4 regions of the Enterobacter sp. UPMP2060 genome follow, and region 2 is predicted to be linked to each of the others. Evidence: predicted binding sites of a transcription regulator. Region 2 holds the regulator's gene; each other region holds the start of a gene.

Region 1 (3,307 bases), on a different contig from region 2:
GGTACGCCGAAGTTGTCCACCGGCAGCTCGCCGCTGCGGGTCAGCTGAGTGACCTTACGTTCGATATCGAGGATCGCGGACGCCGGGTTTGCCAGCTCGGTCGCGACGCTGTGGTGCAGCTGGCCCATCTGGGTCAGCAGCTCGCGCATGTGGCGCGCGCCGCCGCCGGACGCCGCCTGGTAGGTCGCCACGGAGACCCACTCAACCAGATCCTGCGCGAACAGGCCGCCGAGGGACATCAGCATCAGGCTGACGGTGCAGTTACCGCCGACAAAGGTTTTCACGCCGTTGTTCAGGCCGTCGGTGATGACGCCCTGGTTCACCGGGTCGAGAATGATGATGGCATCGTCTTTCATGCGCAGCGAAGAGGCCGCGTCAATCCAGTAGCCCTGCCAGCCGCTTTCACGCAGCTTTGGATAGATTTCGTTGGTATAATCGCCGCCCTGGCACGTCACAATAATGTCGAGTGCCTTCAGCGCTTCCAGATCGTAAGCATCCTGCAACGTGCCTGTGGTACCACCAAAGGACGGAGCAGCCTGGCCGAGCTGGGAAGTGGAGAAGAAGACCGGGCGGATAGCGTCGAAATCGCGCTCTTCAACCATGCGTTGCATGAGTACAGAGCCGACCATACCGCGCCAGCCGATAAAACCAACGTTTTTCATAGCATTTTTTTCCTGCTGAGGGTGTGTGCTGATTGTGCAAGCCAGTATTGAACTGGGATATGCTTCACATTACAAAATGCTGCCAAAGTCGCAAGCGAAATTAATCGATGATTGCCCGGCAATCAGAAAAAGCGCTAATCATCGGAATAACACTACTAAGTATCAGGGATAATTTAAAGATGAGTGAAATCATTTCCGCGGCGGTTTTATTGATCCTGATTATGGATCCACTGGGAAACCTGCCTATCTTCATGTCGGTGCTGAAGCACACCGAGCCGAAGCGCCGCCGCGCGATCATGATCCGCGAGCTGCTCATCGCCCTGCTGGTGATGTTTATCTTCCTGTTTGCCGGTGAAAAAATTCTCGCGTTCCTGAACCTGCGCGCCGAAACCGTGTCGATTTCCGGCGGGATTATTCTGTTCCTGATTGCCATTAAGATGATTTTCCCAAGCGCGGAAGGCAGCAGCAGCGGCCTGCCTGCGGGTGAAGAGCCGTTTATCGTGCCGCTGGCGATTCCACTCGTCGCCGGGCCGACCATTCTGGCCACGCTGATGCTTCTGTCGCACCAGTATCCGAATCAGATGAGCCATCTGGTGATTGCCCTGCTGATCGCCTGGGGTGGGACGTTTATCATCCTGCTGCAGTCGTCGCTGTTCCTGCGCCTGCTGGGTGAGAAAGGGGTGAACGCGCTGGAGCGCCTGATGGGGCTGATTCTGGTGATGATGGCAACGCAGATGTTCCTGGACGGGATCCGCGCGTGGATGAAAGGATGACGTTCTCCCTCTCCCCGTGGGAGAGGGCCGGGGTGAGGGCATCAGGCCGCAGAGGACAGCCCATCTAACCCTTACGAATCAAATACCGGTACGGCAGCGCTTCGGTCTGCTGTGCCACCAGCTCATGCTCCATAAAGGTACAAAAACCGGGAATATCGCGGGTCGTGGCCGGGTCGTCGGCAATAATCAACAGCGTTTCACCGGTCTGCATGTTGCGCACGGTTTTGCGTACCATCATTACCGGTTCCGGGCAGCGAAGGCCCTGGGCATCAAGAGTGTGGTCTGGGCTGGAAAACAGGTCGGTCATGGTCTTCTCGGTCTGGTAAAAACGGCTGTAGTTTACGCCCGGTTGCGATCAATGCAAACCAGGTTAACGATTGCGTAAAAACTAACCATTGCAATGTCCTGCCAAAGCAGTATCATGCTGCGGTTTTTATTGGGTTCCCTCACCCCAACGTATAAAAAGGTCACAATATGACGTCGTTTTCTGAATCACAGCGCGTAAAAGCGTTGTTCTGGCTTTCGCTTTTCCATTTGCTGGTGATCACCTCCAGCAACTATCTGGTGCAGCTCCCAATCTCCATCTTTGGTTTTCATACCACCTGGGGCGCATTCAGCTTCCCGTTTATTTTCCTCGCGACGGATTTGACCGTGCGTATCTTTGGCGCACCGCTGGCTCGCCGTATTATTTTTTCGGTCATGCTCCCGGCGCTGTTCATCTCGTACGTGGTTTCGTCACTGTTTTATATGGGAAGCTGGCAGGGCTTTGAGGCATTAACCCACTTCAACCTGTTTGTTGCCCGTATCGCCGCGGCAAGCTTTATGGCCTACGCGCTGGGGCAGATCCTCGACGTGCATGTGTTTAACCGCCTGCGTCAGAATCATCGCTGGTGGATGGCGCCAACCGCCTCCACGCTGTTCGGTAACGTGAGCGATACGCTGGCCTTCTTCTTCATCGCCTTCTGGCGCAGCCCGGATGCGTTCATGGCCGAACACTGGATGGAAATCGCGCTGGTGGACTACTGCTTCAAGGTCCTTATCAGCATTGTGTTCTTCCTGCCGATGTACGGCGTGCTGCTCAATATGCTGCTGAAAAGACTGGCAGATAAATCTGAAATCACGGCATTGCAGGCTGGTTAAGGGTTCGCTTTATCAGTTGTGATAAGATGAGCGAATGAGCCGTTATGGCCGTTTATCGAAAGGAAGAAGTCAATGCGCAATCTGGTTAAATATGTCGGGATTGGCCTGCTGGTTGTGGGTCTTGCAGCCTGTGATAACAGCGACACGAAAACGCCTGCTCAGGGCGCATCCGCAGAGAGCAACGCGACCGGCCAGCCGGTGAATCTGATGGATGGCAAACTCAGCTTCTCTCTGCCAGCCGATATGACCGATCAGAGCGGCAAGCTGGGCACCCAGGCGAATAACATGCACGTTTACTCCGACGCAACCGGGCAGAAAGCGGTCATTGTGATTGTGGGCGACGACACCAGCGAAGACCTGGCCGTCCTGTCCAAACGTCTGGAAGATCAGCAGCGCGGCCGCGACCCGCAGCTGCAGGTCGTGACCAATAAATCCATCGAGCTGAAAGGCCACACGCTGCAACAGCTCGACAGCATCATCTCTGCAAAAGGCCAGACCGCCTACTCTTCTGTGGTGCTGGGCAAGGTTGATAACAAACTGCTGACCCTGCAGATCACCCTGCCAGCGGAAGATCAGCAGAAAGCGCAGACGGCTGCTGAAAACATCATTAACACCATCGTGATCCAGTAACGCTTCACGACGATGACGTGGCCTCCGGTGCCTGCACCGGGGGCCATTTTTTTAGCCGCCACGTCAGCAGCAGCGCAATCACCACCAGACCCGCCGCGGCAA
Region 2 (3,307 bases):
AGATCACCCGCGAACAGTGTCAGCAGATCGCTAACGGCTGGCGGGGACACCTTTCCATCGCGGTGGATAATATCGTTAAGCCGGAACGCACCCGGCAGATGATCGTCGATTTCTACCGTCATTTTTCTGACGTCGAGCTGCGGGTCTCGCAGGAGGTGTTTAACGGCGTCTGGGATGCGCTGGCGGACGGCAGGGCAGAGATGGCGATTGGGGCCACGCAGGCGATCCCGGTCGGGGGACGTTACGCTTTTCGCGATATGGGGATGCTGAGCTGGAAATGCGTGGTGGCAAGCGATCATCCGCTGGCGGCGATGGAAGGGCCGCTCAGCGATGACACGCTGCGCAACTGGCCGTCGCTGGTGCTGGAGGATACGTCCCGTTCATTGCCCAAGCGTATCACCTGGCTTCTGGACAACCAGCGGCGGGTGGTGGCCCCTGACTGGGAATCGTCGGCGACGTGCCTCAGCGCCGGGCTGTGCGTCGCGATGGTGCCCGTTCATTTCGCGCGTCCGCGCATCGATACCGGAGAGTGGGTTGAGCTGACGCTGGAGAATCCGTTCCCGGATGCGGCCTGCTGCCTCACCTGGCAGCAAAATGACGTCTCGCCTGCGATGGCCTGGCTGCTGGATTATCTGGGAGACAGCGAAACGCTGAACCGGGAATGGTTACGGGAGCCAGCATAGCTGGCCCCGTAAAGCGATTAACGACGGTAGTCGCGGAACGGACCATCCGCAACGGAACGGCGTTCGATAAGACGCGGGTGAACTTCAATAGACTGCGACTCTTCGCGCTTGTTGACGATCCTGTCCATCAGCATATTGAAGGCCGTTTCGCCCAGCGAATCTTTCGGCTGGTGAATGGTGGTCAGCGCCGGGGTGAAGAAACGCGCGTTACGCACGTTGTCATAGCCGATCACGGAAATATCCTGCGGTACGCGCAGGCCCAGCTCGTCGGCAGCGCAGAGCGCGCCCATGGCCATGATGTCGCCCCCGCAGAACACGGCGGTCGGACGGTGCGGCTGGGAGACGATCTGCTGCATCGCGCGGTAGCCCGATTCCGGCTCAAAGTCGCCCTGCACAATCCAGTTTTCCGGCACGTTGATCAACGCTTCTTCCATCGCTTTCATAAAACCGGCCAGACGGCCCGCGCCGGTGTTGCGCTCCAGCGGACCGGGGATCACGCCAATCTCGCGGTGACCGCGTTCGATCAGATAACGACCGGCCATATAGCCGCCTTCAAAGGCGTTATCGATAACGGAATCGGTAAAGTCTGCGCGCGCTTCGCCCCAATCCATCACCACCATCGGAATATGGCGATACTCTTCCAGCATCGACAACACGGATTCCGGGTACTCGGAACACATCACCAGCAGGCCATCAACGCGCTTTTGCGCCATCATCGACAGGTAGGCGCGCTGTTTTTCAATGCTGTTCCACGCGTTGCCCAGAATCAGGGTATAGCCTTTCTGGAAGCAGTTCTTTTCGACCGCTTCAATGATCTCGGCAAAATAGGCCGCTTCACTGCTGGTCGCCAGCAATCCAATGGACTTGGTGTGATTAACCTTGAGGCTACGCGCAACCGCACTTGGCGAATAGTGCAGCTCTTTGATCGCTGCCCAGACGGCGTTGCGCGTCTCTTCCGCCACAAAGCGGGTTTTGTTAATTACATGTGATACGGTTGTAGTGGAAACGTTTGCGCGTTTTGCTACGTCTTTAATTGTTGCCATTAAATGTCACTCCAGACCATATCCTAAGCTCCTGAAAAACTTGAAGGTAAACGTTTGCCTTCTCTCACCCTTATCTCGCAATCTTGAATTGCGGCACGCCGGGAAAACGACACGGGACGTCAGGAGGGGGTCAATGGCCGGTACGCTAATAAATTTAGCGTGGAATTTTGTCCTATCTTGATGAAAAGGGGAAGAGGTAAAGTGGTTATCAGTATAAATCCAGGAAGATTTTTGACGTAATCTGTGCAAAAATGAGCAAGCTCACTTTTCGTGTGGGGATTAAAAGGAGAAAAATTGATGAGTTCCGATCTTAAGTTTTCGCTGTTCACCACCATTGTTGTGCTGGCTCTGATTGTTGCGGCCGGTCTGACGGCTGCGCTGCACTGATTTACGCGGAGGGAGAGCCTTCTCCCTCCCGACTCCCCGGATTGTTACTTCTCTGGCAAAAATCTTTTGCCATTTTGTTAACTTCTCATTTTTTGTGATTGATGTTATGCTTTCTGCTTCTTTGTTCTGTGTCACCACATGACACGGCATCCGGAGTTGACGCATGAAAATCAATTTTCCCCTGCTGGCCCTGGCGATTGGCGCTTTTGGGATTGGCACCACTGAATTCTCCCCAATGGGGTTACTTCCTGTTATTGCCCGGGGCGTAGATGTCTCTATCCCTGCGGCAGGGATGTTAATCAGCGCCTACGCTATCGGCGTGATGGTAGGGGCGCCGCTGATGACCCTTCTTCTTTCGCACCGCGCGCGCCGCAATGCGCTGATTTTCCTGATGGCGATTTTCACCCTGGGCAACGTGCTTTCGGCCATTTCGCCGGACTACACCACATTGATGCTGTCGCGCATTCTGACCAGCCTTAACCACGGCGCGTTCTTTGGGCTGGGGTCGGTCGTGGCTGCCAGCGTGGTGCCAAAACACAAGCAGGCGAGCGCCGTGGCAACCATGTTTATGGGGCTGACGATTGCCAATATCGGCGGGGTGCCTGCGGCAACCTGGCTGGGAGAAGCGATCGGCTGGCGTATGTCTTTCCTGGCGACGGCCGGGCTGGGCGTGGTTGCAATGGTGGCGCTGTTCTTCTCCCTGCCGAAAGGCAATGCCGGAGAACGTCCGGAAGTGCGTAAAGAGCTGGCGGTGCTGATGCGCCCGCAGGTGCTCTCCGCGCTGCTCACCACCGTGCTGGGGGCAGGGGCGATGTTTACCCTCTACACCTATATTTCACCGGTACTGCACGATATCACCCACGCAACGCCTCTCTTCGTTACCGCGATGCTGGTGCTGATTGGCGTGGGCTTCTCGATTGGCAACTATCTCGGCGGGAAATTTGCCGACCGTTCCGTGAGCGGGACGCTGAAGGGCTTCTTAACCCTGCTGATTGTCATCATGGTTGCCATTCCATGGCTGGCGCGTAATGAGTTTGGGGCCGCGGTTGCGATGGTCGTCTGGGGAGCCGCCACTTTCGCCGTGGTGCCGCCGCTGCAGATGCGCGTGATGCGTGTGGCGCACGAGGCGCCGGGACTTTCATCTTCCGTGAATATCGGTGCGTTTAACCTGGGTAATGCCCTGGGCGCCGCTGC
Region 3 (3,307 bases), on a different contig from region 2:
AAACAAGTGCAGAAGCAATCCTGACCACTGGCCCTGTCGTGCCGGTTATCGTGGTAAACAAGCTGGAGCACGCTGTACCGATGGCGAAAGCGCTGGTTGCGGGTGGCGTTCGCGTTCTGGAAGTGACCCTGCGCACCGCCTGCGCGATGGATGCTATCCGCGCTATCGCGAAAGAAGTGCCTGACGCCATCATCGGTGCGGGTACCGTTCTCAACGCGCAGCAGCTGGCGGAAGTGACCGAAGCGGGCGCGCAGTTCGCCATCAGCCCTGGCCTGACCGAGCCGCTGCTGAAAGCCGCCACCGAAGGTACCATTCCTCTGATCCCGGGCATCAGCACCGTCTCTGAACTGATGCTGGGCATGGACTACGGTCTGAAAGAGTTCAAATTCTTCCCGGCTGAAGCGAACGGCGGCACCAAAGCGCTGCAGGCGATTGCGGGTCCTTTCTCTCAGGTACGCTTCTGTCCGACGGGCGGTATCTCTCCTGCCAACTACCGTGACTACCTGGCGCTGAAAAGCGTGCTGTGCATCGGCGGTTCATGGCTGGTTCCGGCGGATGTGCTGGAAGCGGGCGACTGGGATCGCATCACCAAACTGGCTCGTGAAGCGGTTGAAGGCGCGAAGCAGTAAGCCACTCGCCGCATGAAAAACGGGCCTTACGGCCCGTTTTTTTATCCTGCAACCTTGACGCTCGCAGCGGCCGCTTTCGCTCTCGCCACGGCGTCGTCAACGTTATCCCCGGTGGCTAATGCCACGCCAAGACGGCGAGTTCCGTCGATCTCCGGCTTGCCGAACAGGCGTACCTGCAATCCTGCGCCCACCGCCCCGTCGACGTTATCAAACGTGACGTTCTGGCTGGTTAACTGCGGCAGGATCACCGCCGAGGCGGCAGGGCCATACTGACGAACACCGCCGACGGGCAGGCCGAGGAAGGCGCGCACGTGCAGGGCGAACTCGGAGAGATCCTGCGAAATCAGCGTGACCATGCCGGTGTCATGCGGGCGAGGGGAGACTTCGCTGAAAATCACCTCATCACCGCATACAAACAGCTCCACGCCGAACAGGCCATAGCCGCCCAGCGCCAGGACGGTTTTACGAGCGATCTCCTGAGCACGCTCCAGCGCCAGGGCGCTCATCTGCTGCGGCTGCCAGGATTCGCGGTAATCGCCATCTTCCTGACGGTGACCAATCGGGTCGCAGAAATGGACGCCGTCAACGGCGCTGACGGTCAGCAGGGTGATTTCGAAATCAAACTTCACGACGCCTTCGACGATCACGCGACCGGCTCCGGCACGGCCGCCCTGCTGGGCATAATCCCACGCGTTATCCAGGGTGCCGCTGTCGCGAATAAAGCTCTGTCCTTTTCCGGAGGAGCTCATCACCGGCTTAACGATGCACGGGTAGCCAATTTCCTCGACGGCCTGCAGAAACGCGGCCTTATCGCCAGCAAAACGGTAGCTCGAGGTGGGCAATCCCAGCTCTTCCGCCGCCAGGCGACGAATGCCTTCGCGGTTCATGGTCAGCTTTGCGGCTTTCGCACAGGGCACCACGCGCTGGCCTTCCTGCTCCAGGGCGATCAGCGTATCGGTGGCGATGGCCTCAATTTCCGGCACGACAAAATCGGGTTTTTCGCGCGTAATCAGTTCGCGAAGGGCATCGCCATCCAGCATGTTAATCACATAAGAACGATGGGCGACGTGCATGGCGGGTGCGTCGGCGTAACGGTCTACGGCAATAACTTCCACACCTAAACGCTGGCACTCAATGGCGACCTCTTTCCCCAGCTCGCCCGATCCCAACAGCATCACTCGCGTCGCCGCAGGTCGCAGCGCAGTTCCTAAACGAATCATAACAATCCCCCTGAAAAAGTTGCGCGCAGTATAAACGAAAACGTTTGCGTCTGTCTTGTGCACGGCTAAGCGAGGGGACAGAAATTTGCGCATCTTTAGCCCGACCAGACATTTCCTGACGCCTGCTCGCTTACGCTGTGAAACATGTTCACCGTTAAGTGAGGGAAACCATGTCTGGCTGGTTAAATCAATTGCAATCCCTGTTAGGGCAGAAAACATCGTCTGGCGAGCGGGACCTCAGCAAACTGCTGGTACCCGGGGCGCTCGGCGGGCTGGCAGGCCTGCTTGTCGCGAATAAATCCTCACGTAAGCTGCTGGCAAAGTATGGTACAGGCGCGCTGCTGGCCGGCGGCGGCGCCATCGCGGGCACCGTGCTGTGGGATAAATACAAGGACAGAATACGGACCGCGCACAGCGATGAACCGCATTACGGCGAGCACACCTCGCCGCTGGATCTGCGTACCGAACGGCTCATTCTTGCGCTGGTTTTTGCCGCGAAAAGCGACGGGCATATTGACGATAAGGAACGAGCGGCGATCGAGCAGCAGCTGCGCGAAGCCGGCGTTGAAGAGAAGGGAAGAGTGCTGGTGGCGCAGGCGATAGAACAGCCGCTCGAGCCGCAGCGTCTTGCCCAAAGTGTGAAAAATGAGGAAGAGGCGCTGGAGCTCTATTTCCTCAGCTGCGCAGCCATCGATATCGATCATTTTATGGAGCGGAGCTACCTTAACGCCCTGGGCGATGCGTTAAAGATCCCTCAGGACGTGCGCGAGGGCATTGAGCGGGATATCCGGGAGCAAAAACAGGCGTTACAGGGATAGTCGTCGCCGTCGCGACGCTGTTTCGCTTGCATCATGCGTGGGTTTTGCCAACCTTATAGGGTGTAAATCTTAAAAGAATGATGACATGCCACCGAAAGCCCGACGTACTCCTTATGCGATCACCACGCATGGCGATACGCGTATAGACAACTATTACTGGCTGCGGGACGATTCGCGCTCCCGGCCAGAGGTACTCGACTACCTGCACGAGGAAAACGACTATGGCCGCAAGGTCATGTCCAGCCAGCAGACGCTTCAGGACCAGCTCCTGAATGAAATGGTGCAGCGTATTCCCCAGCGCGATATCTCCGCGCCCTGGACCAAAAACGGCTATCGCTATCGCCATATTTACGAGCCCGGCAATGAGTATCCCATCTACCAGCGTCAGTCGGTGTTAAGCGCCGAATGGGATGAGTGGGATATTCTGCTGGATGCCAACCAGCGCGCCGCCCACAGCGAGTTTTATACCCTGGGCGGCATGTCCATTTCCCCTGACAACGCGGTGATGGCGCTGGCGGAGGATTATCTCTCCCGCCGCCAGTACGGCCTGCGGTTTCGCAATCTGGAGACCGGCAACTGGTATCCGGAAATGCTGGAAAACGTCTCCCCGGATTTTGTCTGGGCGAATGATTCCGAGACG
Region 4 (3,307 bases), on a different contig from region 2:
AGTTCTCCTGATAAAAATGATTAGGCGACCGGCTTACCGGCGCGAACAAAAATCGGTTTGGTCACGTTGACCGGCATTTCGCGGTTGCGGATTTGCACCACCGCCGTTTCGCCAATGCCCGCCGGCACGCGTGCCAGTGCAATACTGTAGCCCAGCGTCGGGGAGAAGGTACCGCTGGTGATCACGCCTTCGCGAGGATTGCCGTCGGCATCGGTAAAGCGCACCGGCAGTTCACCGCGCAGCACGCCCTTCTCGGTCATCACCAGACCCACCAGCTGTTCAGTGCCCTTCTCACGCTGCATCTCCAGCGCTTCACGGCCAATAAAGTCACGGTCAGCCGGTTCCCATGCGATGGTCCAGCCCATGTTGGCGGCCAGCGGAGAAACGCCTTCATCCATCTCCTGACCGTAGAGGTTCATCCCCGCTTCCAGACGCAGCGTATCGCGCGCGCCCAGACCCGCAGGCTTCACGCCCGCTTCCACCAGCGCGCACCAGAAATCAGCGGCCTTCTCGTTCGGCATCGCAATTTCGTAGCCCGCTTCACCGGTGTAGCCGGTGGTGGCGATAAACAGATCGCCCGCCTGCACGCCGAAGAACGGCTTCATGCCTTCGGTTGCTTTGCGCTGCTCGTCGTTAAACAGAGATGCGGCTTTCGCCTGCGCGTTCGGCCCCTGCACGGCGATCAGCGACAGATCGTCACGGACGGTGATGTCGATGGCATAAGGTTCGGCGTGTTGGGTGATCCAGGAGAGGTCTTTTTCGCGGGTGGCGGAGTTGACAACGAGGCGGAAGAAATCTTCAGTGAAGTAATAGACGATAAGGTCATCAATCACGCCGCCCGAGGCGTTCAGCATGCCGGTATAGAGCGCTTTACCCGGCGTTTTCAGTTTGGCGACGTCGTTTGCCAGCAGATAACGCAAAAACTCCCGGGTGCGGCTACCGCGCAGATCGACAATCGTCATGTGGGACACGTCGAACATACCGGCATCGGTGCGCACCGCGTGGTGCTCATCAATCTGCGAGCCGTAGTGCAGCGGCATCATCCAGCCATGGAAGTCCACCATGCGGGCGCCGCATAACACGTGTTGTTCGTACAAAGGAGTCTGTTGAGCCATCTTGTCCTCGTTGAAAAATTCACCGTGAAACCCGGTATCGGCCCCGTCACCTGGCGCCGACGCAAACGTTCTCTTTTACCCGAACTTACCACCGAAACCGGCGGTTAACCATAAGGTAAAACGGGTCATCACATTAGCTTATGACCAAAAAATGCTAAAAAGCCTACAGAGTTATTCACTGGAAAAATGCGATTAACCCCACACAAAATTAACAATGATCTAACAGGATTTAGCACATGGTGATATTTCATGCGGAAAAACGGGCCGAATTTCCGTAACATAAAATCCCGTAGATTAGATTTTCTAATGCGAAAAATGACGTGAAATTAGAATATTTCAAACGAGGGAATTTCCCCGGCGCAGAGGCCGGGAAAATAAAGTGTGACAGGGGTCTAAATTAACGTAGCCAGTCCGGCAGGTCGTTAAGACCCATCGCCTGACGGAGGAGTTGAGGTTTGACGCCAGGAAGCGTATCGGCCAGTTTAAGACCAATATCGCGCAGCAGTTTTTTCGCCGGATTTGCGCCGGCAAACAGCTCGCGGAAGCCCTGCATGCCCGCCAGCATCATCGCCGCACTGTGCTTGCGGCTGCGCTCGTAGCGACGCAGGTAAAGATGCTGACCGATATCTTTGCCTTCGCGATGCAGGCGACGCAGTTCCTCAACCAGCTCCGCCGCGTCCATAAAGCCAAGGTTGACGCCCTGCCCGGCCAGCGGATGAATGGTATGAGCCGCATCCCCCACCAGCGCCAGACGGTGCGCGGCAAACTGACGCGCGTAGCGGCCGGTTAACGGGAACACCTGCCGCTCGCTTTCAAGGGTGCACAAGCCAAGGCGGTTATCAAACGCCATGCACAGCGCCTGGTTAAAGGCATCCGGCGTCGCCTCCTGCATCAGCTGGGCTTTTTCAGGCACCAGGGACCAGACAATCGAGCACAGGTGCGGATCGGCAAGCGGCAGGAACGCCAGAATGCCGTCGTTGTGGAAAATCTGCCGCGCCACGCCGCCGTGCGGCTCCTCGGTACGGATCGTCGCCACCAGAGCGTGATGACGATAGTCCCAGAAGGTCAGCGGGATATCGGCTTTATTCCGCAGCCAGGAGTTCGCACCGTCAGCACCGACCACCAGACGCGCGGTCAGCATGTCGCCGCTCTGTAAGGTGATAAACGCCTCGTTTTCACCCCACGCCACCTGCTGGATCTGCGCAGGCGCAATCAGCGTCACGTCGCTGCACTGCTGCGCTTTCTGCCACAGCGCGTGGTGGATCACCGCGTTTTCGACGATATGACCCAGATGGCTGTAACCCATGCTTTCATCATCAAAAGCAATATGACCAAAGCTGTCTTTATCCCACACTTCCATGCCGTGATAGCAGCTGGCGCGCTGCGCCACAATATCTGCCCAGACGCCAAGGTGCGTCAGCAATTTCTCGCTGGCGGCATTGATCGCCGAGACGCGGAGTTCCGGCGGGGCATCTGGTGCAACGGGCTGAGGCTGCTTTTGCTCCAGCACCGCCACGCGCAGGCCGCTGCCCTGTAAACCACAGGCCAGAGCCAGTCCGACCATACCGCCGCCAACGATGGCGACATCAACATTTTGCACGGTGATAACTCCTTAACGCGCGACCCAACCAAGAGTCCGCTGCGCCAGCACGTCACGTGCCGGAATGAATAATTCCATCGCCATTAGCCCGAGGTTGCGACCCGCAACCAGCGGTGCCCAGCGATTGGCAAAAAGATGGACTAAGCCGTCGGTGACGCCAATCGTCGCCTCTTTATCCGCCTGGCGGCGCTTCTGGTAATGGCTGAGCACCGAATAAGCGCCACAGTCTTTTTGTTCGCCCCATGCCTGAGACAGGGTTTCCGCCAGGCTCATAACATCCCGCAGGCCAAGGTTGAACCCCTGCCCCGCGATGGGGTGTAGCGTCTGCGCGGCATTACCGACAAGCGCCAGACGATGCGAGATGGACTGAGAGGCAGTAGTCAGCGAAAGCGGGTAAACCGCCCGCTGTCCAGCATGGGTAATACGCCCCAGCCGCCAGCCAAAGGCTTTCTGCAGCTCGGTACAAAAACGTTCGTCTGACCAGGCTTTAACCTCTTCGGCCTTATCCTGCGAATGACACCAGACAAGCGAACAGCGCCCGTCCGACATCGGCAGCATCGCCAGCGGGCCATGCTGCGTAAAGCGTTCAAAC

The links. Region 2 encodes PurR, which represses purine synthesis genes. Its sites were predicted from a motif close to CANGCAAACGTTTGCNTG; they were not measured.
Region 1: the regulator PurR is predicted to act here: its motif matches at 1,802-1,819, upstream of tusA (sulfurtransferase TusA).
Region 3: the regulator PurR is predicted to act here: its motif matches at 1,883-1,900, upstream of purT (formate-dependent phosphoribosylglycinamide formyltransferase).
Region 4: the regulator PurR is predicted to act here: its motif matches at 1,174-1,191, upstream of gcvT (glycine cleavage system aminomethyltransferase GcvT).

Annotation. Positions count from the first base shown of each region.
Region 1 is NZ_JBSKJQ010000008.1:83,360-86,666, forward strand. Features, by position in the region: gene asd (aspartate-semialdehyde dehydrogenase) at 1-662, opposite strand, end outside; gene yhgN (NAAT family transporter YhgN) at 842-1,435, shown strand; gene tusA (sulfurtransferase TusA) at 1,500-1,742, opposite strand; gene ACWKXN_RS16195 (7-cyano-7-deazaguanine/7-aminomethyl-7-deazaguanine transporter) at 1,910-2,575, shown strand; gene ACWKXN_RS16200 (DcrB family lipoprotein) at 2,648-3,205, shown strand; gene ACWKXN_RS16205 (MFS transporter) at 3,210-3,307, opposite strand, start outside.
Region 2 is NZ_JBSKJQ010000001.1:753,379-756,685, forward strand. Features, by position in the region: gene punR (DNA-binding transcriptional activator PunR) at 1-683, shown strand, start outside; gene purR (HTH-type transcriptional repressor PurR) at 701-1,726, opposite strand; gene cydH (cytochrome bd-I oxidase subunit CydH) at 2,024-2,113, shown strand; gene ACWKXN_RS03740 (MFS transporter) at 2,277-3,307, shown strand, end outside.
Region 3 is NZ_JBSKJQ010000002.1:713,524-716,830, forward strand. Features, by position in the region: gene kdgA (bifunctional 4-hydroxy-2-oxoglutarate aldolase/2-dehydro-3-deoxy-phosphogluconate aldolase) at 1-629, shown strand, start outside; gene purT (formate-dependent phosphoribosylglycinamide formyltransferase) at 671-1,849, opposite strand; gene ACWKXN_RS08830 (tellurite resistance TerB family protein) at 2,020-2,667, shown strand; gene ptrB (oligopeptidase B) at 2,753-3,307, shown strand, end outside.
Region 4 is NZ_JBSKJQ010000009.1:144,871-148,177, reverse strand. Features, by position in the region: gene gcvT (glycine cleavage system aminomethyltransferase GcvT) at 21-1,115, opposite strand; gene ubiI (FAD-dependent 2-octaprenylphenol hydroxylase) at 1,513-2,715, opposite strand; gene ubiH (2-octaprenyl-6-methoxyphenyl hydroxylase) at 2,728-3,307, opposite strand, start outside.